Regions from separate parts of the Streptomyces sp. NPDC101151 genome, predicted to be linked through region 2. Evidence: riboswitches for the same ligand, from Rfam matches in the RefSeq annotation. Region 2 holds a riboswitch; each other region holds the start of a gene.
The links. A riboswitch is a leader RNA that binds a small molecule or an ion and turns the genes downstream of it on or off. The one in region 2 is predicted to bind cyclic di-AMP.
Positions count from the first base shown of each region.

Region 1: another riboswitch for cyclic di-AMP. It lies ahead of ACIRU3_RS13160 (M23 family metallopeptidase); the one in region 2 lies ahead of ACIRU3_RS01290 (C40 family peptidase).
Region 3: another riboswitch for cyclic di-AMP. It lies ahead of ACIRU3_RS28135 (C40 family peptidase); the one in region 2 lies ahead of ACIRU3_RS01290 (C40 family peptidase).
Region 4: another riboswitch for cyclic di-AMP. It lies ahead of ACIRU3_RS06855 (peptidoglycan DD-metalloendopeptidase family protein); the one in region 2 lies ahead of ACIRU3_RS01290 (C40 family peptidase).

Region 1 covers NZ_JBIWPP010000005.1:466,536-473,432, forward strand. Annotated here, with positions in the region: gene ribA (GTP cyclohydrolase II) at 66-701, opposite strand; gene ACIRU3_RS13145 (MarR family winged helix-turn-helix transcriptional regulator) at 832-1,362, opposite strand; gene ACIRU3_RS13150 (dihydrofolate reductase family protein) at 1,437-2,570, shown strand; tRNA gene ACIRU3_RS13155 (tRNA-Met) at 2,637-2,710, shown strand; cyclic di-AMP (ydaO/yuaA leader) riboswitch at 3,028-3,197, shown strand; gene ACIRU3_RS13160 (M23 family metallopeptidase) at 3,205-4,263, shown strand; gene ACIRU3_RS13165 (PrsW family intramembrane metalloprotease) at 4,408-5,721, opposite strand; gene trmB (tRNA (guanosine(46)-N7)-methyltransferase TrmB) at 5,749-6,591, opposite strand; gene lhgO (L-2-hydroxyglutarate oxidase) at 6,704-6,897, opposite strand, start outside.
Region 2 covers NZ_JBIWPP010000001.1:277,064-283,960, reverse strand. Annotated here, with positions in the region: gene ACIRU3_RS01300 (hypothetical protein) at 142-495, shown strand; gene ACIRU3_RS01295 (tellurite resistance/C4-dicarboxylate transporter family protein) at 499-1,467, opposite strand; gene ACIRU3_RS01290 (C40 family peptidase) at 1,539-2,642, opposite strand; cyclic di-AMP (ydaO/yuaA leader) riboswitch at 2,650-2,820, opposite strand; gene pcrA (DNA helicase PcrA) at 3,083-5,572, shown strand; gene ACIRU3_RS01280 (M23 family metallopeptidase) at 5,619-6,897, opposite strand, start outside.
Region 3 covers NZ_JBIWPP010000017.1:151,500-158,396, reverse strand. Annotated here, with positions in the region: gene ACIRU3_RS28145 (ATP-dependent Clp protease proteolytic subunit) at 1-332, shown strand, start outside; gene ACIRU3_RS28140 (hypothetical protein) at 340-648, shown strand; cyclic di-AMP (ydaO/yuaA leader) riboswitch at 1,082-1,212, shown strand; gene ACIRU3_RS28135 (C40 family peptidase) at 1,215-1,688, shown strand; gene ACIRU3_RS28130 (LysE family translocator) at 1,696-2,313, opposite strand; gene ACIRU3_RS28125 (LysR family transcriptional regulator) at 2,397-3,335, shown strand; gene ACIRU3_RS28120 (hypothetical protein) at 3,358-3,726, shown strand; gene ACIRU3_RS28115 (ATP-binding protein) at 3,723-4,178, opposite strand; gene ACIRU3_RS28110 (helix-turn-helix domain-containing protein) at 4,391-5,251, shown strand; gene ACIRU3_RS28105 (DUF397 domain-containing protein) at 5,261-5,485, shown strand; gene ACIRU3_RS28100 (8-amino-7-oxononanoate synthase) at 5,567-6,694, opposite strand; gene bioB (biotin synthase BioB) at 6,842-6,897, shown strand, end outside.
Region 4 covers NZ_JBIWPP010000003.1:226,353-233,249, forward strand. Annotated here, with positions in the region: gene ACIRU3_RS06840 (DUF6126 family protein) at 1-41, shown strand, start outside; gene ACIRU3_RS06845 (tyrosine-protein phosphatase) at 57-854, opposite strand; gene ACIRU3_RS06850 (alpha-galactosidase) at 1,026-3,110, shown strand; cyclic di-AMP (ydaO/yuaA leader) riboswitch at 3,414-3,577, shown strand; gene ACIRU3_RS06855 (peptidoglycan DD-metalloendopeptidase family protein) at 3,582-4,550, shown strand; gene ACIRU3_RS06860 (SGNH/GDSL hydrolase family protein) at 4,838-5,623, shown strand; gene ACIRU3_RS06865 (TetR/AcrR family transcriptional regulator) at 5,702-6,322, opposite strand; gene ACIRU3_RS06870 (Glu/Leu/Phe/Val dehydrogenase dimerization domain-containing protein) at 6,418-6,897, opposite strand, start outside.

The DNA.
Region 1 (6,897 bases), on a different contig from region 2:
TGCCGGGCGTGGCCGGGCTGAGGAGCCTGGCGGCGGGTGCAGCTCCCGGCGCCGCCGTCGCCGGGTCAGCCCGCGTTCAGCTCCGTCAGTTCGCCCAGCGGCAGCGTGTGCTGCGTCTGCAGGACCTTCGCGCGCAGATAGCGGACGTTGTGGGCCGTCGTGAAGACACCGGTCGGCACCCGGTCCCGGACGACGACCCCGAGCGAGCGCAACTGCTCCGCCTTGTCGGGGTTGTTGGAGAGCAGGTCCAGCTCGCCGATGCCGAGGGCGCGCAGCATCTGCGCGGCGGCCGTGTAGTCGCGGGCGTCCTCCGGGAGGCCGAGCGCGGCGTTCGCCTCGTAGGTGTCGAGCCCCTGGTCCTGGAGGGCGTAGGCGTCGAGCTTGTTGTACAGGCCGATGCCGCGCCCCTCCTGGCGGAGGTAGAGCAGCACGCCCCCGCGCTCGGCGATCCGCTCGACCGCCTCGCGCAGCTGGGGACCGCAGTCGCAGCGGGCCGAGCCGAAGACGTCGCCGGTCAGGCACTCGGAGTGCAGCCGCACCAGCGGAACCGGACCGGGCTCGCCGAGGACCACGGCCACGTGCTCCTGGCCGTCGGCCAGTCCGTGGAAGGTGACGAGTTCGGCGTCGACGCGGTATCCGTCGTGGAAGTGCAGCGGTACCCGGACGCGGGCGCGCGGCGTGGCGGCGGGGGTGTCGGGCATGCGGGCCTCCGGGTTCGTTCCCTTGGCACCTGCTTCAGATTTGAAGCAGCTACTCCGGTCGGTGACCCTACCCCATGCTTCAAAGTTAAAGCAACGGGTTTGCGGTGCGGCCCGCGACAGGCTCCAGGGCCTACGACGAGGCGGGCGGCCCCGAACAGGGCGACGACCGCCGCCGCCACGGCACGTCCTCCACGGCGGCTCCGGTCTCCTCCCCCTGCAGCCCGCGCGCGATCCCCGTGCAGATCTCCTCCAGCTGCCCCACCTGCTCCGGCGTGAGCCGGTCGAAGAGGGTCGCGCGGACCGTGTCGACATGCCCGGGTGCCGTACGCTCCAGCACGGCCATCCCCTCGTCCGTCAGGACCGCGATACTGCTGCGCCGGTCCCAGCTGCAGTCCTCCCGCCGCACCATCCCGTCCCGCTCCAGCCTGGTCACGGCGTACGTCAGCCTGCTGCGCGTGATCTTCAATTTCTCGGCGAGATCGGTCATGCGCAGGCGGCGGTCCGGCGCCTCGGAGAGGTTGGCCAGCACGGAGTAGAACAGGTGTGGCATGCCGGCCTCCTGCTGGAGCTGCCGGTCGATCGCGTCCTCCAGCAGCTGGGAGGCGGCGATGTAGGCGCGCCAGGCGCGCTGCTCCTCGGGGGTGAGCCAGCGGGTCGTCATGCCGCCAGTGTAGGTTTGTTTCAAACTTGAACCAAGATCGCAGCCCGTGACCGCTCGCCAGGGAGACCGCGCCGATGCCGTACCCGTACGTCCTGCTGTCCGCCGCCGTCTCCCTCGACGGCTTTCTGGACGACACCGGCCCCGACCGGCTCCTGCTGTCCGGCCCGGCCGACTTCGACCGCGTCGACGAGGTGCGTGCCTCGGTCGACGCCATCCTGATCGGCGCCGGCACCATCCGCGCCGACAACCCGCGCCTGCTGGTGAACTCTGCCGAGCGCCGCGCGGCCCGCACCGCCGAGGGCAGGCCCGCGTACCCCCTGAAGATCACCGTCACGGCTACCGGCGACCTCGACCCGGCCGCGAACTTCTGGCACACGGGCGGCGAGAAGCTCGTGTACACGACGGACAAGGGCGCCGAACAGGCCACCCGAGCCCTCGGCCGGACCGCCGACGTGGTCTCCCTCGGCCCCGGCCTCGACTGGCGCGCCCTGCTGGAGCATCTGCACGACGTGCGGGGCGTACGGCGTCTGATGGTCGAGGGCGGCGGCACCGTCCACACCCAGCTCCTCCAGCAGGGCCTCGCCGACGAGCTCCAGCTGGTCCTCGCCCCGCTCTTCGTCGGCGACCCGGCCGCCCCGCGCCTGTTCGGCCCGGGGGCGTACCAGGGCGGCCGCCTCCGCCTCACCGAGGCCCGCAGGATCGAGGACGTCGTCCTGATGCGCTACGAGCCCACCGCCCCCGGCACCGGCCCGGCGCCCGCCGCCGCCGACCGCCACTGGCTGCGCACCGCCTGCGAGCTGGCCGCCCTGTGCCCGCCCTCGCGGACGGCCTTCAGTGTCGGCGCGGTGGTGATCGCCGCCGACGGCACGGAGCTGGCGCGCGGCCACTCGCGGGAGGGCGGCGACCCCGTGGTGCACGCGGAGGAGGCGGCCCTCGCGAAGATCGACCCTGCCGACCCGCGCCTTCCCGGCGCCACCGTCTACAGCAGCCTGGAACCCTGCTCCCGCCGAGCCTCCCGCCCTGCCCCCTGTGCCCAGCTGATCCTGCGGGCGGGCGTACGGCGGGTGGTCACGGCCTGGCGCGAGCCGGACACGTTCGTGACGGCGGCCGACGGGACCGGGGTGCTGGTGGACGCGGGCGTGGCGGCCGTCCTGCTGCCCGAGTACGAGGGTCTGGCGAAGGCGCCGAACGCGCACCTGCTGCCCTGAGCGGCAGCTCACGCAGGCGCGTGTGCTTGGGCGTCCCGCGCATGGCGTACACTGGAGTCACAACGACGCGGGGTGGAGCAGCTCGGTAGCTCGCTGGGCTCATAACCCAGAGGTCGCAGGTTCAAATCCTGTCCCCGCTACTGAAAGCCCAGGGCCGGAATCCAGCACATGGATTCCGGCCCTGAGTGTTTTCCCGGACCTGTGCCACCCGCAGGTCCGGACGCCCGTGTCACCCACAGTGAGCGGACGGGAGCCCTCCGCATAACAGTCGAGTCACCCTCAAAACCGCTGTGACTCCTGAACGTCGGCCAACTCGCCCGTTTTCCGCCGGTCCTGGCACGTACGTCCCGCCTGGAAAACGTTAATGATCAAGCCGAACGGCTTGGAATCTGGCTACCGGGTCTATTAACGTTCGATAACGCAGCGCGGTCGTCCCAGCCGTCACAAGAGACGGCTCCGTGCTCACGAGCCGAATCCCGCAAGGGAACCGGGGAACCACCACCTTGGGGTGAATCGCACGGAAGCCGTCGTGAACCGTTCTGGTTCCACGACCGGTTTACGCGCGTAGGAGACCTTCCTGCTCCGAACCCGTCAGCTAACCCGGTAGGCGGAGGAAGGAAAGGAGCACGCCCGCGTGGCGTCCAACCGGCCTGCCCCAGAAGCCCCGTTCGTGCCGAGTCAGCGCGAGACCGAATCCTTCGGCTACTTCGGCGCTCAGCGCACCGAAGAGGGCCCCTGGGAGGAATGGAACCCCACCGAGGAGTCCATACGGCCGGTGCGCGGCCGGCATCGCGTCGCCAAGCAGCGCGGCGGCGGACTCGCCCGCAGCTCCACGGTCCTCGGCGTCGGCGTCATAGCCGCCGTCGGCGCGGGCGGCATGGCCAGCGCCAACACCGGCAAGCCGCCGCTGTCCATCTCCATGCCCGACCTGCCCTCGGTAGGTCACCTGTTCGACGACTCCTCCGACGCGCCCAAGGCCGACGCGGCCTCGCTGAGCAATGTCGGTACGACCTCCGCGGACAGCGACCAGAGCGATTCCGACGCGGGCGAGGCCCTGCGCAACCGGATCATGGCCCAGGCCGAGCAGCAGCAGAGCAAGGCCGACGGCAAGGTCACCGCCGCCGCCGTCGCCGCCGCCGAGAAGCAGACCGCCGACGCGGCCGCCCAGGCGGAGAAGGAAGCCGCCGCCAAGGCCGCCACTGCCAAGGCCGAGGCCGAGGCCGACGCCAAGAAGGCGGCCGCCGAGGCCAAGAAGAAGGCCGAGGCGGAGCGCCTGGCAGAGCTGGCCAAGCAGTACACGCTGCCGACCTCGTCGTACACGATCACCTCGACCTTCGGCCAGGCCGGTTCGATGTGGTCCTCCGGCTACCACACCGGCCTCGACTTCGCCGCGCCCACCGGCACGCTCATCAAGGCCGTCCACAGCGGCAAGATCACCGAGGCGGGCTGGGCCGGCTCCTACGGCTACCGGACCATCCTGACCCTGGACGACGGTACCGAGCTGTGGTTCTGCCACCAGTCCTCGATCAACGTCTCCGTCGGCCAGGAGGTCAGCACCGGCGACGTCATCGGCCGTGTCGGCGCCACCGGCAACGTCACCGGCCCGCACCTCCACCTGGAGGTCCACCCGGGCGGCCAGTCCACCGGCATCGACCCGATGGCGTGGCTGCGCGGCAAGGGCCTCACCCCCTGAGCGGCCGCTGACCCGCTCCTGACCGACCCCTCATCCGGTCCCCGGCAGCCCCGACGACAACCCCCCGACGTCAGGGCTGCCGGTCGTTCTCGCACACCGTTCGCGGAAACCGCACTGACCGCGGGCCCTCCGCAACCGGCCCGGCTACGACCGATACGGGTTGTACGCGGGATACGGCACCGTCGGATACCCGTACGCGGTCCAGTACGGCGTAGGCATCGGCGCCCCGTACAACGGCCGAGCCGGCGCGGCCGTCCTCGCCGCGTGATCGAGCGCCGGCCGGGCCACGTCCCGCCGCCGCCACAGCTCGGCCAGCAACTCCCGCTCCCGTACGACGAAGTCGGCCCCGGCCCGCCCTCGCTGCCCCCGGTGCCGCAGGAACGCAAGCGAGGTGGCGTACGCCTCGTACTCCGCCACCGCCCGCGCCGCGGGCCGCCCCCCGAAGTGCTGCCGGGCGTGGTCGCGGGCCGTCCGCCGCGCCCGCATCGACCCGAGCACGAACGGCTCGGCCGGCGTCAGCCATCCCGCGTACACATACGCCGGCAGCTCCTCCCGCACGGTCCGCAGCTCGCGCTGCCGCGTCCAGATCGCCAGCCAGGTCAGCAGGCCGAACGCCGGCACCATGAAGGCGCCGTAGACGGCGAAGAACCCGAACGCGCCGAAGGTGGAGGAGCCGTTCCAGAAGGCATGCATGCTCATCGCCAGCAGCAGCCCGCCGAGCGGGACCAGGGCGCGACGGGCGCGCTGCCGTTCCGGAAAGAGAGCGGCGAAACCGAAGCCGATGCCCGTGAGCACGGTGAACAGAGGGTGCGCGAAGGGGGACATCACGATGCGCACGAAGAAGGTGGCGGCGGTGACGGAGGCGATGCCGCGATCGCCGGTCAGCTGGTCGGTCCCGAAGGCCGTGCCCAGGTAGAGGATGTTCTCGGTGAACGCGAACCCGGTGGCGGTGACCCCGGCTATCACGACACCGTCGACGATCCCGGTGAAGTCCCGTCTGCGGAAGAGAAAGACCAGCAGGACGGCCGCGGCCTTGGCGGATTCCTCCACGATGGGCGCGATCACGGTCGCGCCGAGGGTGTCGGCACCGGCGGGGTCGGCGGTCGACGTGGCTATCCACTTCGTCGCGAAACTGTTGGCGACGATGGCGATCAGCGCCGCCGCACAGGCACCCCAGGCGAACGCGAAGACCAGGTTGCGCCAGGGGCCCGGCTCCACCCGGTCCAGCCACCGGAAGGCGGCTATGAGCCAGGGCACGGGCAGGACGGCGAGCCCCAGCCCGACCAGGAAGCCCTCCGTACCCGTCTGCCGGCGCACCAGCGCGAGGATCACCAGACCGGACAGCGCCAGCAGCGTGATCAGCGCCCCGTAGCGCACCCACCGACGCTGCCACCAGTGCGGATGCGCTCCGCTTCCGGGGCCGGGGGTGTAGGTCGGGTACGGAGGACTGCTGGCCACGGCATCGACCCTAACGGTGACCGGACGCTATTGGTCCTGATGCGGTACGCGACGAAAGAGCAGATCGTTCACCACATGTCCTTTGTCCAGTCCCTGCCCCTCGAAACGGGTCAGCGGGCGGAACTCGGGACGCGGCGCGAAACCGCCGTCGGCCTGGGTGTTCTCGAAGTCCGGATGCACGGTGAGCACCTCGAGCATCTGCTCGGCGTACGGCTCCCAGTCGGTCGCGCAGTGCACGATCGCCCCCGGCTTCAGCCGGGTCGCGGCCAGCGTCAGGAACTCGGGCTGGATCAGCCGGCGCTTGTGATGCCGCTTCTTGGGCCAGGGATCCGGGAAGTACACCCGCAGCCCGTCGAGCGCGTCGGGCCGGAGCATCTCCCGCAGCAGGATGATCGCGTCCCCGTTCCCCACCCGGACGTTGGAGAGTCCGTTCTCGTCGGCGAGATTGAGCAGGTTGCCCTGCCCCGGCGTGTGCACGTCGACGGCGAGGATGTTGGTGTCCGGATGCCCGGCCGCCATCTGCGCGGTGGCCTCGCCCATCCCGAACCCGATCTCCAGCACGACCGGATTGGCGTTCCCGAACAGCTCGCCGAGATCCATCACCCGCTGCCCGTCGATGTCCAGCCCCCACTTGGGCCACAGCCGCTGCAGCGCATCGGCCTGCCCGGCCGTCACCCGGCTCCGCCGCGGCTGGAAGCTGCGGATCCGCCGCTCGAAGTGCGACCCGGCGGGATCAGGCTTGGGCCCATCCGGAAACCGCGGCTCCCCCTTGGCCCGGCTGTGCCGCACGGACACACCGGGAGCATGCGGGGACTGCGGCTCGGCGGGACCGGACCGGGGGGCTTCGGGAGCATTCAGCGAGTCAGACACAGTGAGACCGATTTTACGGCGCCCTCCGGCCCTGCCGGATCGAGGTGGGTCGGCGGCTTCTCGGCCTGCCGGGTCGTGGCGGGTCGGCGGCTTCTCGGCCTGCCGGGTCACCTCACAGCGCCCCGAGCATGTCCAACGCCCGCCGGCCGACCTCCCTGCCGATGGGCAGGGAAGCAGTGGCCGCGGGAGACGGCGCGTTCAGCACATGCACGGCCCGAGCGCCCTCGCGAATGAGGAAGTCGTCCACCAGCGTCCCGTCCCGCAGGACCGCCTGCGCCCGCACCCCGGCAGGGGCCCGCACCAGAT
Region 2 (6,897 bases):
GCAGCGTGGTGACCGATGCGCGGAATGCGGGGGACGCGGAAGTCGGGTAGTGCTATGGGGCGCATATATGCAAGATCCATGCCTGCTGTGGGCGGTCCCGGTGACAGGAGCCCCCGGAGCCCCTCGTTAGGCTCCGGGCTCATGGACGTACTCATCCATCTCTTCGTCGGCCTGCACATCATCGGCATCGCCGCGCTGCTCGGCGGTTTCCTCACTCAGATGAAGGCGATGGGCCAGGGCACGGCCCGCTTCGTCCCCGGGATGCTGCACGGCGCGTTCACCATGCTGGTCACCGGCGTGGCCCTGGTCGGGCTCAACCAGGCCGACGACCACCACGTCGACACCGTCAAGATCGGCGTGAAGCTGGCCCTGCTGATCGTGATCCTCGGACTGGTGTACGTGAAGCGCGACGAGGAGCAGGTGGACAAGCGCCTCTTCGGTCTGGTCGGCGCGCTGACCATCGCGAACATCTTCATCGCCGTGCTGTGGACGTGACGCTCAGCGCCGTCCGCTGATCCCGGCGCGGGTCGCGAGGACCGCGCCGGCCGCGACCGCGAGCCACGCCGCCACCGACACCCACACCAGCACCTGCCCCGGCCCCTTCAGCCATCCGACGCCCAGGGCGGCCGCGACCGCCAGCGTGGCCGTCCCCGTCATCCCCAGGGGGAACACCGTGGCCCACCGCCGCAGGTCGTAGCGCAGCCGCGGCCGGGCCACCTCGGCGGCCAGCAGGACCACGTACCAGACCAGGTCCAGGACGAGCAGTGCGACGGTCACGTTGCGCAGCACGCCCCGGTCGTCGTCGTTCCACAGGTACAGCCGCGCACTGTCGGCGGAGAGCAGCTTCGCCCCGGCCAGCGCCGAGATGGCGAGCGCCCCGCCCGCGATCCAGTGGTCCCCGGCCCCCTCGAAGACCTGCCGCGGATCGAAGCGCGGCAGGGCCAGGCAGTAGAGCACCAGGCCCAGCCAGAACAGCACCAGCGCCGCACGCGCGAGCCATGCCACCGTCTCGGCCGCGGCCAGCGTGGCCGCCAGCACCGCCGGCGCCTGTGTGGCCACACAGCACAGGAACACCGCCCCCGGCATGCGCCGCTCCCAGTGTCGTAGGACAAGGAACAGCAGCACCGGCCACAACAGCACCGCCAGCGCCAGCAGTGCCCCGGCCGGCGTCTGCCGGCCCAGCGCCGAGAACCGGGTGCCCAGCACCGCCGTGGCGGCGACGGCGGTGAGTGCGCCCGGGCTCTTCGCCTCGGCCACCCAGCGCCGCCGCTGCGTCACCAGCCGTACGAGGAAGTCGGCGGCCAGCGCCAGCCAGGCGACACAGGCCAGCCACAGGAAGACCAGGGACACCGTTTCGGCACCCGTCAGATGCAGGCCGACCGACACAATGCCGGTCGCCATGACGGCGGCCCCCGCCGCCGGCGGACGCCCCACCCACCACGCACGCAGAGCCGAGATCCTGGGCATGCGCCCGATGCTAGGTATCCCCGCGCGCCCCACGCGCAGGGCACGCGCGCGTGGGGCTCGAAAAGAGCACGTCAGGCAGGCCGGACCACGCTGCGGATGATCGATTCTCCTCCGTGGTGGACGGACTCCTCGCGGATGTACGCGCCAGGTCTCGGTGAGTGGATCATCATCCCGTCGCCGGTGCAGAGGCCGACATGGCTGTGGTCGTCATGGAAGAAGACCAGGTCACCGGGGTGCGCGTCGGCGAGGGAGACCGCGGTGCCCGCGGCGGCCTGGTCGCGCGCGGTGCGCGGCAGGGTGACGCCGGCGGCCCTCCAGGCGGCCTGGATGAGGCCGGCGCAGTCGTAGGAGCCCGGGCCGCTGGCCCCGTTCACATACGGCTTGCCGATCTGGGCGCGGGCGAAGGCGATCGCCTTCTCGGCCTTGGTGGCCTGCGCGCCGGAGGACCCGTACGACGGCGTACCGGCCTCCTCCTGCGGCCACTGCCCGAGCGTGGACTGCCGCACCTGCTCCGGGGCGGTCGGCCGGGACAGCAGCTCACGGGCGGAGGCGAGCTTCCTCTGGACGGCTGCCTTGGCGCTCTTGGGGTCGTGCGGCGTCGCGGCTGGCGTCGCAAGCGGCGGCGTGATCGGCGACACGGGGGCCGTCGCGGCCGGCGGCACGAGCGTCGTCGCAACCGGCGGCACGAGCGTCGTCGCAACCGGCGGCACGGCGGGCGGCGCGACCGGCGGCACGAGGGTCGTCGCAACCGGCGGCACGGCGGGCGGCGCGACCGGTGTCTCCAGGCTCCTGGTCGTCTCCTGCCGTTTCTTCACGGTCGAGGCCAGCCGGTCCATCAGCCGGTTCTGGGCGAAGTAGTCCGGCGGGCGTTCCGCATGCTCCTGCGGGGCGTCCGCGGACAGGGCCTTCCCGCGGAGGGCGTCCGGACGCCCTCGCTGCCGGTCGGCCCGCTCCGTGGCCTCCTCGGGCCGCTCGGTGGCCGAGTCCGCCCGGCGATAGAGCTCGTCGACCTTCTTCTCGATCTCCTCCAGGCTCGGCCTGCCGTCGTCGGCGTGGGCGGTCCCGGCCGTCTGGGACAGTACGGCCACGGAGGTGAGGGCGGCGGTGGCGAGAGCGGGCGTGCGGAGGCCCGGTCCCCCGGTTCCGCCGGGGCGCGGCTTGCGGTGCGACGCCAAGGGTGGCGACTCCTTCCAATGTGCCGCCTACCGGGTTAGCTGTCGGGTTCGGGCGGGTGCTTCGGAAGGGTTGCCCTACGGCGTCGTCCCGGGTGGGAGTCGGCCGATTCACCCCAGGATCGGTGGGTCCCCGGCTCCGGCTGCCCTGAAGGCGCACCGGACTCGGCGGAGGCCGCGGCGCTCGGCGACGTTCGCCGGAAGGGTTCGTGCGGCCTGACGGCAACCTAGCCAACTGGTGTGACTCCTGTGAAGGTTGGTGTGCCATATGTCCGATACATTTCCGTGACCTGAGGGCACTTTCATACGCGTGTGACAAGGCGCTTCCGCAGCGTGAGGGCTCGGAGGGCACCCGCGGGTGCGTTGATCAACTCTTCGGGAAACCGGCCATGTTCCCGGGGTGGCGGCCGGTTGTCGGTGCGGCGCCCTAAACTCGGAGAGCGATGAGCAGCCTCTTTGACGACAGCTTCCTGGCGGACCTCCAGAGCCCTCGCGGGCGCGAGGAGGAATCCCCGCCGCCGCCCGAGGACGATCACGCTCCGGAGCCGCTTCCGGACGATCTGTTCGGCGGGAAGTTCGACGCACCGCCGGACCGGGACGCGTACTACCGCGACGGCGCCCCGCGCCCCGCGATCGACGCGGCAGCGCTCCTGGAGGGGCTGAACGAGAACCAGCGCGCCGCGGTCGTCCATGCCGCCTCGCCGCTGCTCATCGTCGCCGGCGCCGGCTCCGGCAAGACCCGCGTGCTCACCCACCGCATCGCCCACCTGCTCGCCGAGCGGAACGTGCACCCGGGCCAGATCCTCGCGATCACCTTCACCAACAAGGCCGCGGGCGAGATGAAGGAGCGCGTCGAACAGCTCGTCGGCCCGCGCGCGAACGCGATGTGGGTCATGACCTTCCACAGCGCGTGCGTACGGATCCTGCGGCGCGAGTCGAAGAAGCTCGGCTTCACGTCGAGTTTCTCCATCTACGACGCCGCCGACTCCAAGCGCCTGATGGCCCTGGTCTGCCGCGACCTGGACCTCGACCCCAAGCGCTTCCCGCCCAAGTCCTTCAGCGCCAAGATCAGCAACCTCAAGAACGAGCTGATCGACGAGGAGGACTTCGCCGCCCAGGCCGCAGACGGCTTCGAGAAGACCCTCGCCCAGGCCTACGCGCTCTACCAGTCGCGGCTGCGCGAGGCCAACGCGCTCGACTTCGACGACCTGATCATGACGACGGTCAACCTGCTGCGCGCCTTCCCGGACGTCGCCGAGCACTACCGCCGCCGCTTCCGGCACGTCCTGGTGGACGAGTACCAGGACACCAACCACGCCCAGTACGCGCTGGTGCGCGAGCTGGTGGGCACGGGCGAACGCGCCGGCGGATCCGACGTACCGCCGAGCGAGTACGACCTGCCGCCCGCCGAACTGTGCGTGGTGGGTGACGCGGACCAGTCGATCTACGCCTTCCGTGGCGCGACCATCCGCAACATCCTCCAGTTCGAGGAGGACTACCCGAACGCGACGACGATCCTGCTGGAGCAGAACTACCGCTCCACGCAGACCATCCTGTCCGCCGCCAACGCGGTCATCGAGCGCAACGAGTCCCGCCGCCCCAAGAACCTGTGGACCAACGCCGGCCAGGGCGCGCGCATCACCGGCTACGTGGCCGACACCGAGCACGACGAGGCCCAGTTCGTCGCCGACGAGATAGACCGCCTCACGGACGCGGGAGAGGCGAAGTCCGGGGACGTCGCCGTCTTCTACCGCACCAACGCCCAGTCCCGTGTCTTCGAAGAGGTCTTCATCCGCGTCGGCCTGCCCTACAAGGTCGTCGGCGGCGTCCGCTTCTACGAGCGCAAGGAGGTCCGGGACGTCCTGGCCTACCTGCGTGTCCTCGCCAACCCCGAGGACTCGGTGCCGCTGCGCCGCATCCTCAACGTCCCCAAGCGCGGCATCGGCGACCGCGCGGAGGCGATGATCGACGCTCTCGCCCAGCGCGAGAAGATCAGCTTCCCGCAGGCGCTGCGCCGCGTCGACGAGGCGTACGGCATGGCCGCGCGCTCCACGAACGCCGTGAAGCGGTTCAATACGCTGATGGAGGACCTCCGGACGATCGTCGAGTCGGGCGCCGGTCCGGCGACGGTCCTGGAGGCGATTCTCGAGCGCACCGGCTATCTCGCCGAGCTGCAGGCCTCCACCGACCCGCAGGACGAGACCCGCATCGAGAACCTCCAGGAACTCGCGGCCGTGGCTTTGGAGTTCGAGCAGGAGCGCGGCGAGGGCGAGTCCGTGGCGCTGTCCGATTTCCTGGAGAAGGTCGCTCTGGTCGCCGATTCCGACCAGATCCCGGACGACGAGGAGGACGGCTCCGGAGTCATCACCCTGATGACCCTGCACACGGCCAAGGGCCTGGAGTTCCCGGTCGTCTTCCTGACCGGCATGGAGGACGGCGTCTTCCCGCACATGCGCGCGCTCGGCCAGACCAAGGAGCTGGAGGAGGAGCGGCGCCTGGCGTACGTCGGCATCACACGCGCGCGGGAGCGGCTCTACCTCACGCGGTCGGCGGTGCGCAGCGCCTGGGGGCAGCCGTCGTACAACCCGCCCTCCCGCTTCCTGGAGGAGATCCCGGCCGCCCATATGGAGTGGAAGCGGACGGGCGCGACCGCTCCGGTGTCGTCGGGCCCCGCGGCCGGCGTGGCGGCCTCGCTGTCCTCGACCCGCTCCCGCTCCTCCGCGTCGGGCGCGTCCGGGTTCGCCACCCGGCGGTCCACGGAGAAGCCGGTGGTGGGGCTGGCCGTCGGGGACCGGGTGACCCACGACCAGTTCGGTCTCGGTACGGTCGTCGCCGTGAAGGGCACGGGCGCGAACGCGGAAGCGACGATCGACTTCGGAGACACCAAACCGAAGCGACTGCTGCTGCGGTACGCGCCGGTGGAGAAGCTGTAGACGAAGTGAGCCCCGCCGGATCGGCGGGGCTCATTGCATGCAGGACTCAGGTCGGGTCCAGGCCGTGGCTGCGCAGCCACGGCAGGGGGTCGATGGCCGACCCGCCGGCCGGCCGTACCTCGAAGTGCAGGTGCGGGCCGGTGGAGTTGCCCGAGTTGCCGGAGTAGGCGATCGGCTGGCCGGCCTTGATGGCCGTGCCGGAGGCGACGCGGTAGCTGGAGAGGTGGCAGTACCAGGTCTCCGTGCCGTCCTTCGCCGTCACGATCATCATGTTGCCGTAGGCGCTGTTCCACTTCGTGGAGACCACACCGTCGGTGGCGGACATCACCGTGGTGCCGTACGAGACCGGGAAGTCGATGCCCGTGTGCACGGACATCCAGTTCACACCGGCCTGGCCGAAGTAGGCGCTGAGCCCCCGCTGTGCGACCGGCAGGGCGAACTTGGGGCGCAGTCGCTCCTTGAGCGCGGCCTCCGCGGCAGCCTTCTTCTGCTGCAGCGCCTGCTGCGCCTTGAGGTCGATGCGCTCCTGCGTACGGCTGGCCCGGTGGGCGAAGTCGTCGGCGCCCGCGGAGAGCGTCTTGAGCTGGGCGTCCAGCTTGCTGTTGGCGACAGACGGCTTCACCGATTGCGCGTCCGGGGCCGAAGCGGTGGTGTCCTTGCCGCCGTCGGTCAGGCTGCCCACGGAGGCGGCGGCGATCCCGGCCACCCCCATCACGCAGGCCGAGGGCACGGCGACGGTCAGCAGTGCGGAGCGCTTGGGGGGCGTACGGCGCCGGGAACGCGCCGCACTGCGGGAGCCGGCACGGGTCGCCGGGGCCGGGGTGGTCTCTTCCTGGTCGTCGAGCAGGGCCGGTACGGCGGGCAGCTCGCCCGTGTCGCCCAACTCGCCGTTCTCGGCGTGCGTTTCGGTGAACTCGTCGATTTCGCCCGGTTCGCCGTAGGTGGCGTTCTCGTACGACAGCTGCTCGAAGGCTGCGGTCGAGTGCGGGTCGCCGACCTGCTCGAACGTGGCCGTGGCCTGCTGGTCGAACGGTTCGCCAACCTGCTCGTGCTGCAGGGCCGTGCCGTCGGAGTTCCACTGCGTGGCGTCGTACGTGCCCGTGTCGAACGTCTGGGTGCCCCACTCCCAGTGCTGGGTGGGGGCGGCGCCGGTGGACTGGTCGGGCTGCAGCCAGGCGTTCGCGTCCCACTGGCCGCTGACGTCGTTCCCCGTGGGCTGTGCGGGGAACGTCCAGGCGGTGGTGTCGTACGCGCCCGAGTCGTGGCCCGTCTGGTGCTGGGCCGCGTACGGGTCGTAGTTCAGGGTCTGCCCGGTGCCGGTCTGC
Region 3 (6,897 bases), on a different contig from region 2:
CCGCCTCGACCGCCGCGGTGCTGCTCACGGCCGGTACACCGGGCAAGCGGTTCACCCTGCCCGGCGCGCGTATGGTGCTGACGCAGCCCGCACTGCCCGAGCCGGTCCAGGGACAGCCGAGCGATCTCGCCATCCAGGCGGAGGAGTTGGCCCGGACGAGCACCCTGATGGAGGACATGCTCGCCCGGCACACCGGGCGCACCGCGGAGCAGGTCCACCAGGACCTGGAGCGGGACCTGGTGCTGGACGCGCCGGGCGCACTGGCCTACGGCCTGGTGGATGCCGTCGTCCCGAGCCGCAGGACCGCCCACGGCACCGGGCACGCGGGCTGAGCCGCAGATGCTGCCACCGGAGCTGCCGCCGCTGCCCGCACTGACGCGCGCCGAGGGCGAGTTGATCGATCGCTATCTGGAGACGGTCGACCTGCTGGGCCGGATCAACCCGGCGCAGTACGGGGACACCTATCGCGGGCTGCGCGCGGCGCAGGCCCTGGTGCGCAAGGCGGCCGAACTGCGCGACGCGCTCGCTCTGATGCACCAGCGGGGCGAGACGGAGCTGCACGGGGACACGCTCGCACAGGCTCTGCGGGTGCTGGACGGCGAGCGCCGTACCGCTCGCGTCGCGCTCCCGCCGGACTGCGTCGGCTGACCCGGACGCGCGTCCGGCCCGGCGGGAGCCAGGTGTCGACACCCCGTCCGGGCCGGAGTTGAAACGGCCCGAACGGTGTACCCCCGGCCGGCGTATCTTCGGATTTTTTTCCGGGCTTCCCGACTTGCGCAGCGTGCGGGTTCCGGGCCCGCGCGGAAGTGCTCCGCCCCAGGTCCGGGGCTACGTACGGGATCTGACGGCAACTCGAACAGAGCAGTGTCCACCCGAACGGGTGAGTGGTGAGTAACACCACAAACTCCCGATTCCGTTGGGATTTTCCGACTGCTGTGAGTGAAGATCCCTGACTGACGACAAGCCCCCGCCACAGCGGCGGGGCGATCCGGGCGGACGCCGAGTCCTGCCGCCGCCCGGATGACCGGTCGACAGGAGTGGATCGGCAGGAGTGGAGGACCCGAGCAAGACGGGTCGCCGGGACGAACGTTCGTCGCAGACGGACGGTCGTGCCGAGCAGCCCTTGGGGTGAAGCCGCGGCAACGCGGCCGGGCAACTTCGCCAGCCCGAATCCGACAGGTCATCCTTCACAGGCGGCTGACGAAGGGTTGCGCATGACTGCGCTCAATCGTGTCCCGTCGATGATGGCCCGGGCCGGTACGGCCTCGGCACTCACCCTCGCCGCCGTGGGCGGCTCGATCGCGGTCCCGGGCCTTGCCACCGAGGCCTCGGCCGCCACCATAGGGACCAAGGCACTCCAGATCGCGGCCTCCAAGAAGGGCGCCCCGTACGCGTGGGGAGCCACCGGGCCGCGCAGGTTCGACTGCTCGGGGCTGACGCTCTACTCGTTCAAGAAGGCGGGCAAGAAGCTGCCGCGTACGGCAGCCCAGCAGTACAACAAGACGCACCACATCTCGGCCAGGAGCCGCAAGGCCGGCGACCTGGTGTTCTTCCACTCGGGTTCCAGCGTCTACCACGTCGGCATCTACGCCGGTAAGGGAAAGATCTGGCACGCCCCGCGGACCGGAGCCGTGGTGCGGCTGGAGAAGATCTGGACCAGGACCGTCTGGTACGGCCGGGTCAGCTGATCCGGAGTCAGCTCAGGAGCGGCTCCAGCAGCAGAGCCGCTCCGAGAGCCGTCAGCGCCACCCCGGTGCCGGCCTGCAGCATGCGGGCGGCCCGGGGACGGCGCAGCCACCTGCCGAGCCGGTCCACCAACAGGGCCACCGCCTGGAACCACACCAGCGCCAGCACACAGACGATCAGCGCGAGCAGCAGCGTCCTGGGCAGGGCGGAGCCGCCCGCCGGCACGAACTGGGGCAGCAGGCTCAGGAACGTCAGCGAGGCCTTCGGGTTGAGGACGTTGGTGACGAAGCCCTGCCGGAGCGGGTGCGCGGCCGACCGCACCGTCTCGGCGGAGCCGGTTGCGGGCTGCCGCAGCGACCAGAGGGTCCGCACACCGAGCTGCAACACATAGGCACCGCCCAGCAACTGCAGCGCGCGGAAGAGCGCCGGGACGGCGACCAGCACGGCCGCGACTCCGGCCACCGCCAGTGTGGTGTGCACCAGGAGGCCGCCCGCGATCCCGAGCCCGCAGACCGCGCCGGCCCGGCGGGAGACCAGGGCGTTGCGTACGACCACCGTGAAGTCGGCGCCCGGCATGGCGACCAGACCGGCGGCGATCGCGGTGAAGGCGATGAGCTGTCCGTCCATACGGCCAGCGTGCACGGAGACTGCCTTCAACAGGTATTTCGAATGGGCATGGTCTGCCTTAAGCAGTGCTTTAGGCTGCCACCATGTACGACCCCACCAGGCTGGCCGCACTCGTCGCCGTGGCGGAGGCGGGCTCCATCACCCGGGCCGCCGACCGGCTCGGCTACACACCGCCCGCCCTCTCCCAGCAACTGGCCAAGCTGGAGCGGGAGGCGGGCACGGCGCTGCTGGTACGGCATCACCGCGGGGCCCGGCTGACCGAGGCGGGCGAACTGCTGGTGGCGCGGGCCCGCCGGGTGCTGGACGAGCTGGAGCAGGCCCGGCACGAACTGGCTCGGCTGACGGGCCTGTCGGGCGGGGTGCTGCGGCTCGGCACGTTCCCGACCGCGGGCGTCCATCTGCTGCCGCCGGCGCTGAGCGCGTTCCGCCGGGCGCATCCCGATGTCCGGCTGTCGGTCGCCGACTACGACCCGCCTGCCGGGGTCGCGGCGGTGGCGGCCGGTGAGGTGGACCTGGCGCTGACCCACGCCTACCACCCGGGTGAGGCCGCTCCCGTGCCGGCCTCGGTGGGTCTGGAGCCGGTCCTCGTGGAGGAGCTGGTGCTGGTGACGGCCCCGGGCCATGCGCTGAGCAGCGTCCCGTCCCGGCTGTCGTTGGAGCAGCTGGCCGGGCAGCCGCTGATCAGCATGGCCCCGCATCATCCGGCCCGGCGGGAGGTGGAGGCGCTGCTCGCCGCGGCGGGTGCCACCGCGGCGCTGCTGGTGCCGACCCCGGGGTACGCCGTCGTGTGCGCACTGGTCAGTGCCGGGCTGGGGGTGGCCGTCGTACCGGAGATGGTGGCGCGGACCGCGGTCACTCCGGTCGGGGTACGGCCGATGGAGGCGGGACGGCTGAGCCGCACGATCTCGGTCGCGTTCCGGGCCGACGAGGTCGCTCCTGCGGCGGAGGCGTTCCGGGCCCTGCTGCACGGGGCGTTCGGCCGGGCGCGGCAGGCTCAGGTGCAGCAGCACCCCTCCTTGTGAACCGGCGTCGGCCGGGCGGGGGTTGACTACGCTGTCACCATGGCGACGACGACGGACACCGAGCTGGTGGTCGGCCTGCGGGCCGGTCGATGGCGACGCCGGACGACTTCTGGGACGCCGTCATGGAGCCCTGCGGGCCGCGAAGTGGTTCGGCAGGAATACGGAGGCCTGGCGGGACACCATCAGGACCCGGGGCATCTCCGAGGTCGTCGACAGCTACGACATGCTCGGCGTCCATGTGGACAAGCCGGCAGTCTTCGCCGCGCGGAACCGCGAGGCGCGGGCGCTGAGAAGCGCGTTCGCGGGCCCGCAGTCACGCCTGGTCGTGCATGTGCGGGACGGCGACCCGGCGTCGTCGCACGGCAGGCGGGAGTCCGACGACAGAGCCTAGAGTTCCGGCTGTCCCGCTACGACCGGCTCGGCCGGGATGCTCCAGGGCAGTTCGATGGAGACCGTCTTGCCGCCCTCGCGCGTGGGGCGGACACGGAGTTTGCCACCGCACTCGGCGGTGAGCCAGCGGATGATGACCATGCCGCGCCCGTTGTCCTGCTGGACGGCGGCGGGCAGTCTCTTCGGAAAGCGCGGATGACTGTCCGTGACACCGATGCGCAGATGTTCGTCACGGTGCAGCGCGATGTCGACCGTGAAGGTGGGTGACTGACCGAAGGTGTGCTGCACGGCGTTGGTGGCGAGTTCGGAGACGATGAGCCGGACGGTGTCGGCCACCTCGGTGTCCGACGGCAGGCCCCATTCCACGAGGGTGCCCACCACGTAGGACCGGGCCGCGGAGACCGAGGCGGGATCGCTCGGCAGAGTGACGGATGCTTCCAGATGGTCTGCCATGGCGACGTCGTCCCTTTCCCACGGGACCGCAGTCCGACGAGGAGCGGATGGTTCGAGTACGGTCCCGGACTGGTGCTTCTTCGCCAGACTGCCATCACCGGGCCGGTCAGGGGAGCGATCCACCAGGATATGCATATATCTGTCGCTCAAAGCGGTGAACTCTGCGACGAGAGACCGTATTTGGGCGGCCCGGAAGGAGTAAGGAGTTCCCCATGCAGAACGGTCCCGCGGTGCGGCGCCGCAAACTGGGCGCCGAACTGCGCGCGCTGCGTACCGGGGCGGGGCTCACCAGCGGTGAGGCGGCCCGTCTCGTGGGCTGGCACCAGTCGAAGGTGAGCCGCATCGAGACCGGCGCCAGCGGGGTGAAACCGGCCGATGTGCGGTTACTCCTCGACGCCTACGGGGTGCGGAACGGCCAACTGCGTGAGTTGCTGCTGATGTTGGCGGGGTCCGAGGAGGCGGGCGGCCGCAGCCGGTGGTGGCACGCCTACCGCGGGATCCTGCCGTCCACCTACCGCGATTTCATCAGCCTGGAGTCGCAGGCGAGCGGGATGCGCACCCTGGAGACCACGGTCGTGCCCGGCCTTCTGCAGACGCCCGAGTACGCCCGCGCGGTGACCCGGGCGGCCCTGGAGGGAGTGGACGAGGAGCGGCTGGACGCGCTGGTGGAGGTGCGGCTGGCCAGGCAGGACGTACTGCGCTCCGATCCGCCGCTGGAGCTGAGCGCCGTACTGGACGAGGCGGTGCTCAGGCGCGAGATCGGCGGGCCGGAGGTGATGACGCGGCAGCTGGAACGGCTGGTCGAGGCCGGCCGCCTGCCCCAAGTGCGGCTCCAGGTACTGCCGTTCGCCGCGGGAGCGCATGTCGGCCTCACGGGGCCTTTCGTTATCTTCTCATTTCCGAGCACTTCTGATCTGGATGTGGTTGTTCTCGACCAGTTGACGAGTAGCCTCTATCTGGAACGGAAAGAAGACCTCAAGGCCTACCTGGAGGCCTTCAACACCCTTCGGATCCACGCCCTTTCACCCGAGGACTCGTTGGATTACATCGCCGGAATAGGTGACGGCGCGTAAGGAGGCACCATGTCAGCACTGCCTCGGAACGTCCCTGCCAGTACCGATCTGCACGATGCGCGATGGCTGCGCAGCAGCTACAGCACGGGAGCGAACAACTGCGTGGAGACGGCCCGGCCGCGCTGCGGCCCCTGGGCCGGGCTGCTCGCCGTGCGCGACTCCAAGAAGCCGGCCGGACCCGCGCTGCTCTTCTCCCCCGGGAGCTGGGCGGGTTTCGTGACCGCGCTCCGATGATCCCCGCGCAACCTCAACCCACCGACTCCTACTGATCAGATCCGATCACTTTCGAGCGAAGTCCGGCCGTGTCACGCCGACTCATGGTCGCGCCTCGCCGATCACACGTACAGCGCGTTCGATCTCGGCCCCGGAGAGGTCCGCGCGGGCGGTCAGCCTCAGCCGTGAGATGCCGTCGGGCACGGAAGGAGGACGGAAACAGCCCACGGCCAGGCCTGCCGTACGGCAGTCGGCCGCCCAGCGCACGGCCTGCTCCGGGGACGGGGCCCGTACCGAGACCACCGCGGCGTCCGGACGTACCGCTTCCAGACCCGCGGCGGTCAGGCGTGCGTGCAGTTCGGCGGCGACCGCTCGGGCCCGTGCCGCCCGCTCCGGCTCGCGGCGCAACAGCCGCAGCGCCGCCAGCGCCGCGCCCGCGGCCGCGGGTGCCAGACCCGTGTCGAAGATGAACGTCCGGGCCGCGTTGACCAGGTGGTCGATCACCCGCGCCGAGCCCAGCACCACCCCGCCCTGGCTGCCCAGCGACTTGGACAGGGTGGCCGTGACGACCACGTCCTCGGCGCCCGCCAGCCCGGCCGCGTGCGGAGCGCCGCGGCCGCCGTCGCCCAGCACGCCGAGGCCATGGGCGTCGTCCACGACCAGCCCGGCGCCGTGCGCCCGGCACGCCTCGGCCAGTGCGGCCAGCGGCGCCGCGTCACCGTCGACGGAGAACACGGTGTCCGAGACGACGATCGCCTCTCCCGCGTGCGTGCCGAGCGCCTTGTCCACGGACTCCGGGTCGGCGTGCCCGACCACCTGCGTGGCGCCCCGGGCGAGCCGGCAGCCGTCGATGAGCGAGGCGTGGTTGCCCGCGTCGGACACGATCAGGGAACCGTGCGGGCCCAGCGCGGTGACCGCGGCCAGGTTGGCGGCGTAACCGGAGGAGAAGACCAGGGCCGCCTCGAAGCCGCAGAAGTCCGCCAGCTCCCGCTCCAGTTCGGTGTGCAGCTCGGTGGTACCGGTGACCAGCCGGGAGCCGGTGGAGCCACCGCCCCAGGTCCGGGCCGCCCCGGCCGCCCCCTCGGTGACCTCGGGGTGGTGGGCCAGGCCCAGGTAGTCGTTGCTCGCCAGGTCCAGCAGCGGCGAGTCGGCGGGGCGCGGGCGCAGGATCCGTACGAGTCCTGCGCCGCGGCGTGCCTCGGCCTGCTCGTCGATCCAGCCGAACGCCATGGGTCCTCCGAGGCTTTTGTAGGTAGCGGACAGACACTAGCGGCACGACCAGCCACCCAGGGTGTGGCAATACCCACACGGTGATCCGCCTTCGTTGTCCAAACTCTCCTTGGCCCGGAGCGGTCCCGTAAGACAGGATCGGACCTCATGGACCTGCTGAACACGCTGGTGGACAAGGGGCTGCGGCGCGAGCTGCCGACCCG
Region 4 (6,897 bases), on a different contig from region 2:
CGTTCCTCTATCTGCTGTTCGCGGTCGGAGCCAAGGGCTGACCGTACGGCGCGGCGTCAGTCGACCAGACGCTCCCGCAGCCGCTCCCGGGTCCCGGGGGTGAGCCCCAGGCCCTGCTCGAAGTACGCGTCGAGACCGCCCCACGTCTCCTCGATGCTGTCGAACGCCGCCTCGAGATACTCGGCGCGCGCGTCGAAGAGCGGGCTGAGCAGCTCCATCACCTCGGGCGTGTAGGCGGTGTCCGGGCTGCCGTTGCGGCGGACCTTGTACCGCCGGTGCTTGGCGTTGGACTCCAGGTAGTCGGCCACGATCGCCTCGCGCTCCACGCCCACGGCGAGGAGCGTGACGGCTATGGAGATGCCCGCGCGGTCCTTGCCCGCCGCGCAGTGCATCAGCGCGGGCACGCTGTCCTCGGCGATCGCGTGCAGCACCCGGGAGTGCTCGGCGGTGCGCTCCTTGACGATCGTCCGGTACGACGTGACCATCCGGGCCGCCGCCTTGCCGTCGGCGAGGATGCCGCGCAGCTGGTCGAGGTCGCCGTCGCGGACCATCTTCCAGAACTCGGCGCCGTCGGCGGGGTCGCTCAGCGGCAGGTTCATGTTGCGCACGCCGGGCAGCTCGACGTCCGGGCCCTCCAGCTTCTGGTCGGCCGCGTTGCGGAAGTCGAAGATCGTGTGCAGGTCCAGGGTGGCGAGGAAGGCCGCGTCCTGCTCGGTCGCGTGCGCGAGGTGGCCGCTGCGGAACAGCACTCCGGGGCGCACCCGCCGTCCGTCCACGGTCGGCAGTCCGCCCACGTCACGGAAATTGCGCACTCCGGCCAGCTCGGGCTCGGTCGACGGGACCTGCTGCGTCACGGGGGCTCCTCCCAGTCGGCCCCGCCGGCACGGTTCGTCGACGGGCGCTCCGTCGACGATACGACATCGATTTCCTCAGGCAATGAGTTGTCCACAGGCGTTGCCATCAGGGCCCACGGGGCTTGATGATGTTGGCACTTGAGCGGATCTGTTGACACCTGTGAGGTCTCGATGGTGGACATCGCCGAAAACGGTCGTACGTGGCTCCTGTCGGGGCCCACCAGCAGCTATGCGCTGCATCTCACCGAGGCGGACGAACTGCTGCACCTCCACTGGGGACCACGGATCGCGCTCGTCGACGCCGAGGCCCTGGCGGTGCACCCGCTGCCGGCCTACTGGCCCTTCGAGTCCCCGCTGGACGGCCGTGAGGAGTACCCCGTCGAGGGCGGCCCGCGTTTCGTGCGCCCCGCCCTGTCCGTGCGCACCGAGGAGCGCCGCGGAACCGAGTGGCGCTTCGTGTCGTACGACACCGGGGGCGGTGCGGACGGCGAGCAGCTGCGGCTGCGCTTCGACGACGCGGGCCTGGCCGTCACCCTGCACTACCGGATGCGCGGGGACGTCGTGGAGCGCTGGGTGACCGTGGCGAACGGCGGGCACGCGCGCGTGGAGCTGCTGCGTGCCGACGCCGCAGCCTGGACCCTGCCCGACCGCGAGGGATGGCGGCTGTCCCAGCTGCACGGCCGCTGGGCCGCCGAGTCCCTGCTCGCCACCGCCCCCCTCACCTACGGTGAGAAGGTCATCGGCAGCCGCCGCGGCCACACCGGACACCAGCACCTGCCCTGGGTCGCCCTGGACACCGACGCGACGGAGGAGCGCGGCGAGGTCTACGGCTGTGCGCTCGGCTGGTCCGGCTCCTGGCGCATCGCCGTCGCCCAACTCCCGGACGCACGCGTGCAGATCACCGGCGGTGCCGGCCATGACGACTCGGGCCTGCTGCTGCTCCAGCCGGGCGAGTCGTACACCACCCCCGTCTTCGCGGGCCTGTGGAGCGACGGCGGCTTCGGCGGGGCCAGCCGCACCTGGCACGCCTACCAGCGGGCCCATGTCGTCCCGGGCGCGGAGCAGGACCGGCCGGTGCTGTTCAACTCCTGGGAGGCGACCAACTTCGACATCTCCGAGGAGCAGCAGACGGCCCTCGCCCGGCGGGCCGCCGGGATCGGCGTGGAACTGTTCGTCGTGGACGACGGCTGGTTCGGTGCCCGCACCAGCGACCGCGCCGGGCTCGGGGACTGGACGCCCAACCCCGACCGCTTCCCGCAGGGCCTCAAGCCTCTGGCCGACCAGGTGCACGACCTCGGTATGCAGTTCGGCATCTGGGTCGAGCCCGAGATGATCAACCCCGACAGCGATCTCTACCGCGCCCACCCCGACTGGGTGCAGCACCAAACGGGACGTAAGCGGACGGAACTGCGTAATCAACTCGTCCTGAATCTCGCCCGTGAGGACGTCCAGGAGTACCTCTGGGAGCAGTTGGACGCCCTTCTGTCCTCCGCCCCGATCGACTATGTGAAGTGGGACTTCAACCGCTGCTTCACCGACGCCGGCTGGCCCGGGGAGCCCTACCCGCAGCGCCTGTGGGTCGACCACGTCCGCGCCCTGTACGCCCTGCTGGACCGGCTGCGTGCCGCTCACCCCCGCGTCGCCTTCGAGTCCTGCTCGGGCGGCGGCGGCCGGATCGACCTCGGCGTGCTGAGCCGCACCGACCAGGTGTGGACCTCCGACAACACCGACCCGCTCGACCGGCTCGCCATCCAGCACGGCTTCAGCCAGATCCACCCCGCGCGGGTCATGGCCGCCTGGGTCACCGACAGTCCGAACACCCAGTTGAACGGGCGGGTCAGCTCGCTGCGGTTCCGCTTCGTCAGCTCGATGGCCGGGGTGCTCGGCGTCGGCGGCGACCTCACCGAGTGGACCGAGGGGGAGCTGGCCGAGGCGGGGAAATGGGTGGCTCTCTACAAGGAGATCCGTCCGGTGGTCCAGCGGGGCGACCTCTACCGGCTGCGGCCTCCGGTGGGCGGTCTTGGCGCCGTCCAGTACGTCCTCGGGAACGAGACGGTGGTCCTCGCCTGCCTCCAGGCGCAGAGCTACGGCGAGCCGGTGCCGGCGGTGCGGCTGCGCGGACTCGACCCGACAGCATCGTATGAATGCCGTGAAACGGGCGAAGTGCACCGTGGTGCGGTCCTGCTGCACCACGGATGGCACACCGGGCTGACGGGTGACCTGGATGCGGCGATTCTCCGACTGTGCCGCATTTGAGCGATATATCCGAATTAGAGCCTTCATTCCAACTCGCTCTGGAATAAAGAGGCATGGGCGGGTGGTGCGTGAGGAGCGTCATATTCGTGACCGTGTGTCGCGCGTCATGTCCACGTAATTCCCATATCGACACGGGGAATTGAAAAGGGCAGGGATCCGGGAATTTACGGAGAGTGACCGTGAATTCCCGAATTCGATCATCTGGACCGGTGATGCCGGGAACCTACTGCTTGTCCGGCTGCGTCTTGCTCGCTTACGTTCGCCACCAATCCGGACGGAACGCCGAATCCTGCCGCCGCCCGGAGTCCCCACACACTTCACCCGTGTTCGGCAGGAGCGGGGGACCCGCCAGGTACGACTGCCTGTCCCGGTCTCCGGGGCAGGCTCGGGGTGCAGTCGCGCACCGCGCGGCCGGGCAGCTCCAGCCCGAACCCGACAGCTCACCTCGCAGGCGGCGGAGAGGAATGCGCCATGCCCGCGAAGGGTAAGCACCGCCGTCCCAAGACCCCGCGATTCACCCGCTCGATCGCCGTCGCCGGAACCGGTGGCGCCGCGCTGGCACTGCCGCTCTTCGGTGCCACCGGAGCGCACGCCGTCACCGCGCAGCCCGCTTCCGGAAAGACCGTGCAGTCCCTTCCGGTCGTGCAGAAGGCGACCGTGAAGAAAGCCCCCGCACGGCAGAATTCGGGCGGGCACACCTACACGGTGAAGTCCGGCGACTGGCTTGCGAAGATCGCCGACGAGCAGAACATCAGTGGCGGCTGGCACCGGGTCTACGCCGACAACCGGCAGGCCGTCGGCGAGAACCCCTCGCTGATCCACCCGGGTCTGAAGCTGACGCTCGGTGCGAAGGCCGCCCCCAAGCACACGGAGTCCTCCGCGCCTACGCAGACCCCGCAGCCGTCGCAGCCCCGGCCGAAGGTCTCCCCGCAGACCTCGCAGCCGTCGCAGCCCTCCCAGTCCAGGTCGGACACCGCCCCGCAGGCCTCCCGGTACAGCCGGACCGCGGGGTCGGCCGCCACGGTCACCTCCACCGGCTACTCCCTCCCGGTCGCCGGCGCCACCGTCGGCACGGCCTACCACGTGGCCGGCAGCATGTGGTCCAGCGGCTACCACACCGGTGTCGACTTCGTCGTACCGACCGGCACCTCTCTCAAGGCCGTCGGAGCCGGCACGGTCGTCTCCGCCGGGTGGGGCGGCGCGTACGGCAACCAGGTCGTCATCAAGCTGAGCGACGGCTACTACGCCCAGTACGGCCACCTCTCGCAGCTGTCCGTCTCGGCCGGCCAGACCGTGACCGCGGGCCAGCAGATCGGCCTGTCCGGCGCCACCGGCAACGTGACCGGCCCCCACCTGCACTTCGAGATCCGTACCACCCCGGACTACGGCTCGGACGTGGACCCGCTCGCCTACCTCCGCTCGCACGGCGTCGCCGTCTGAGGCTCCCCCTCTGCGGGACTCGCTCCTGAGGAACCACCTGCCTGACACGCGCGCCGAAGGCCGGACCTCGATCCCCGGGTCCGGCCTTCGGTGTGTCCGCTCGCGCATCGACTGTCGCCGATCGCACGGTCAACGCGCCTGCCGGGCAGGCTATTCCTGGCTTGGCAAATTATTTAAGGGTGTCTCATCTCACCGTTCGTCAACCCCTGCCTACGGTCGCGTAGGTCACATCCGAAGGTGAATCATGGTCCGACGTGGCAGACGATTCGAAGAATGACAACAGATCAGTGATCGGGTCGTACGTGGCGGTGGGGGACAGCTTCACCGAGGGCGTCGGCGACCCCGGGCCCGACGGGGCGTTCGTAGGCTGGGCCGACCGCTTCGCGGTACTGCTCGCCGACCGGCGTCCCGAGGGCGACTTCGCGTACACGAACCTGGCCGTGCGCGGGAAGCTGCTCGACCAGATCGTGGCGGACCAGCTTCCGAAGGCCGTCGAACTGGACCCGGACCTTGTCTCCTTCTGCGCGGGCGGCAATGACATCATCCGGCCCGGCACCGACCCGGACGAGGTGGCCGAGCGCTTCGAGCGGGCCGTGGCCCAGCTCGCCGAGGCGGCGGGCAGCGTGCTGGTGACGACCGGCTTCGACACCCGTGGCGTTCCGCTGCTCAAGCACCTGCGCGGCAAGATCGCCACCTACAACGGGCACGTCCGCGCCATCGCCGACCGATATGGCTGTCCCGTCCTCGACCTGTGGTCCCTGAAGTCCGTTCAGGACCGCAGGGCCTGGGACGACGACCGGCTCCACCTCTCGCCCGAGGGGCACACGCGCGTGGCGCTGCGCGCCGGCCAGGCCCTCGGCCTCCAGATCCCGGCCGACCCGGAGCAGCCCTGGCCGCCGCTGCCGCCCCGGGGCACCCTGGACATCCGCCGCGACGACGTCCACTGGGCCCGCGAGTACCTGGTCCCGTGGATCGGCCGCCGGCTGCGCGGAGAGTCCTCCGGGGACCATGTGACGGCGAAGGGCGCCCTGTCGCCTGACGACATCAAGATGCGGATCGCATCGGTGGCCTGACGGCCGCCGCCCGTGCCCCGTACCGCGAGCCGGCGGTGCGGGGCACACCCGTGTGCGGGTCCGTCCCGGCCGGACCGCTCACCGCTCCCGCCCGGTCAACGCCTCCCGCCGCAGCCCGAGTTCCCGGGCCAGTGCGTCGTCCACCCACTGCTGCGCCCGGGACCGCGGCATCGCGCCCGGGTACGAGGTCAGCTGCACAGCGAGCCCGTCGAGGAGCGCGGTCAGCCGCAGAGCCGTCCCCGCCGGATCGGCGCACTCGAACTCGCCCGCGGCCACACCCTCGGCGATGACCTCGGCGATCGCCGCTTTCCACTGCCTGTCCAGGTCCCGGGTGACCTGCCGGAGCGCGGGTTCGCGCAGCGCCACCGCCCAGCCCTCGATCCACAGCCGCCAGCCCTTGGCCTGACCCGTGGGCGCGTACCAGCGCACGGCCGCCCGCAGCCGGCGCAGTGCCGAGGTCCGCCGGCCCAGCAGCCCGCGCAGATGCGCGAGGTCGTCCTCGGCCGCGTAGGCGAAGGCCTCGGCGACCAGCTTCTCCTTCGTCGAGAAGTGATACAGCACCAGCGCGTTGCTCACACCGAGCGCGGAGGCCACATCGGCGATCCTCACAGCCGCCACGCCCCGCGCCTCGATCTGCTCGATGGCGGCCCGCAGCAGTTCCTCACGCCGCTCCGCCACACTCAACCGCACTCTCGCCACGCGGTCACCCTAGTCCGTCGGTCGGGAAGGTGCCGAAGGGACCGGGTTCCTCCGGCCACTTCGCGCGCCGCGGAGCGTCGCGTGCCCGGCCACCGTCAGCGGTACCACCCGAAGCGCTCCGCGATCACCGGCAGCCGGTCCGTCACCAGGGCGTGGGCGGCCGCGCGCGGGGTCGTCCCGTCCGTCTCCGCGCGGGTGAGCATCAGGTCGATCAGGGCACGCATCGAGTGGCGGATGTGCGCGAACGCCTCGTCGGCGTCCGGGCCGATGTCGCCGAACAGCGTCCACCACCACCAGGCGTTCGTGGCGGAGTTGACCACCACGTCCGGCAGCACGGTCACCCCGCGCGCGGCCAGCAGCGCTTCCGCCTCGGGCAGGACGGGCATGTTGGCGGCCTCGACGATCCAGCGGGCGGTGACCCGCTCCTGCTCGGCGGTGCCGATCGCGTACGACACCGCCGCGGGCACCAGCACCTCCGCGTCGGCGGACAGCCACGCGTCACCGGGCAGTTCACGGTCACCGGGGCGCAGAGCGGAGCGGTCGACGGTGCCGTAGGCGTCCCGTGCGGCCAGCAG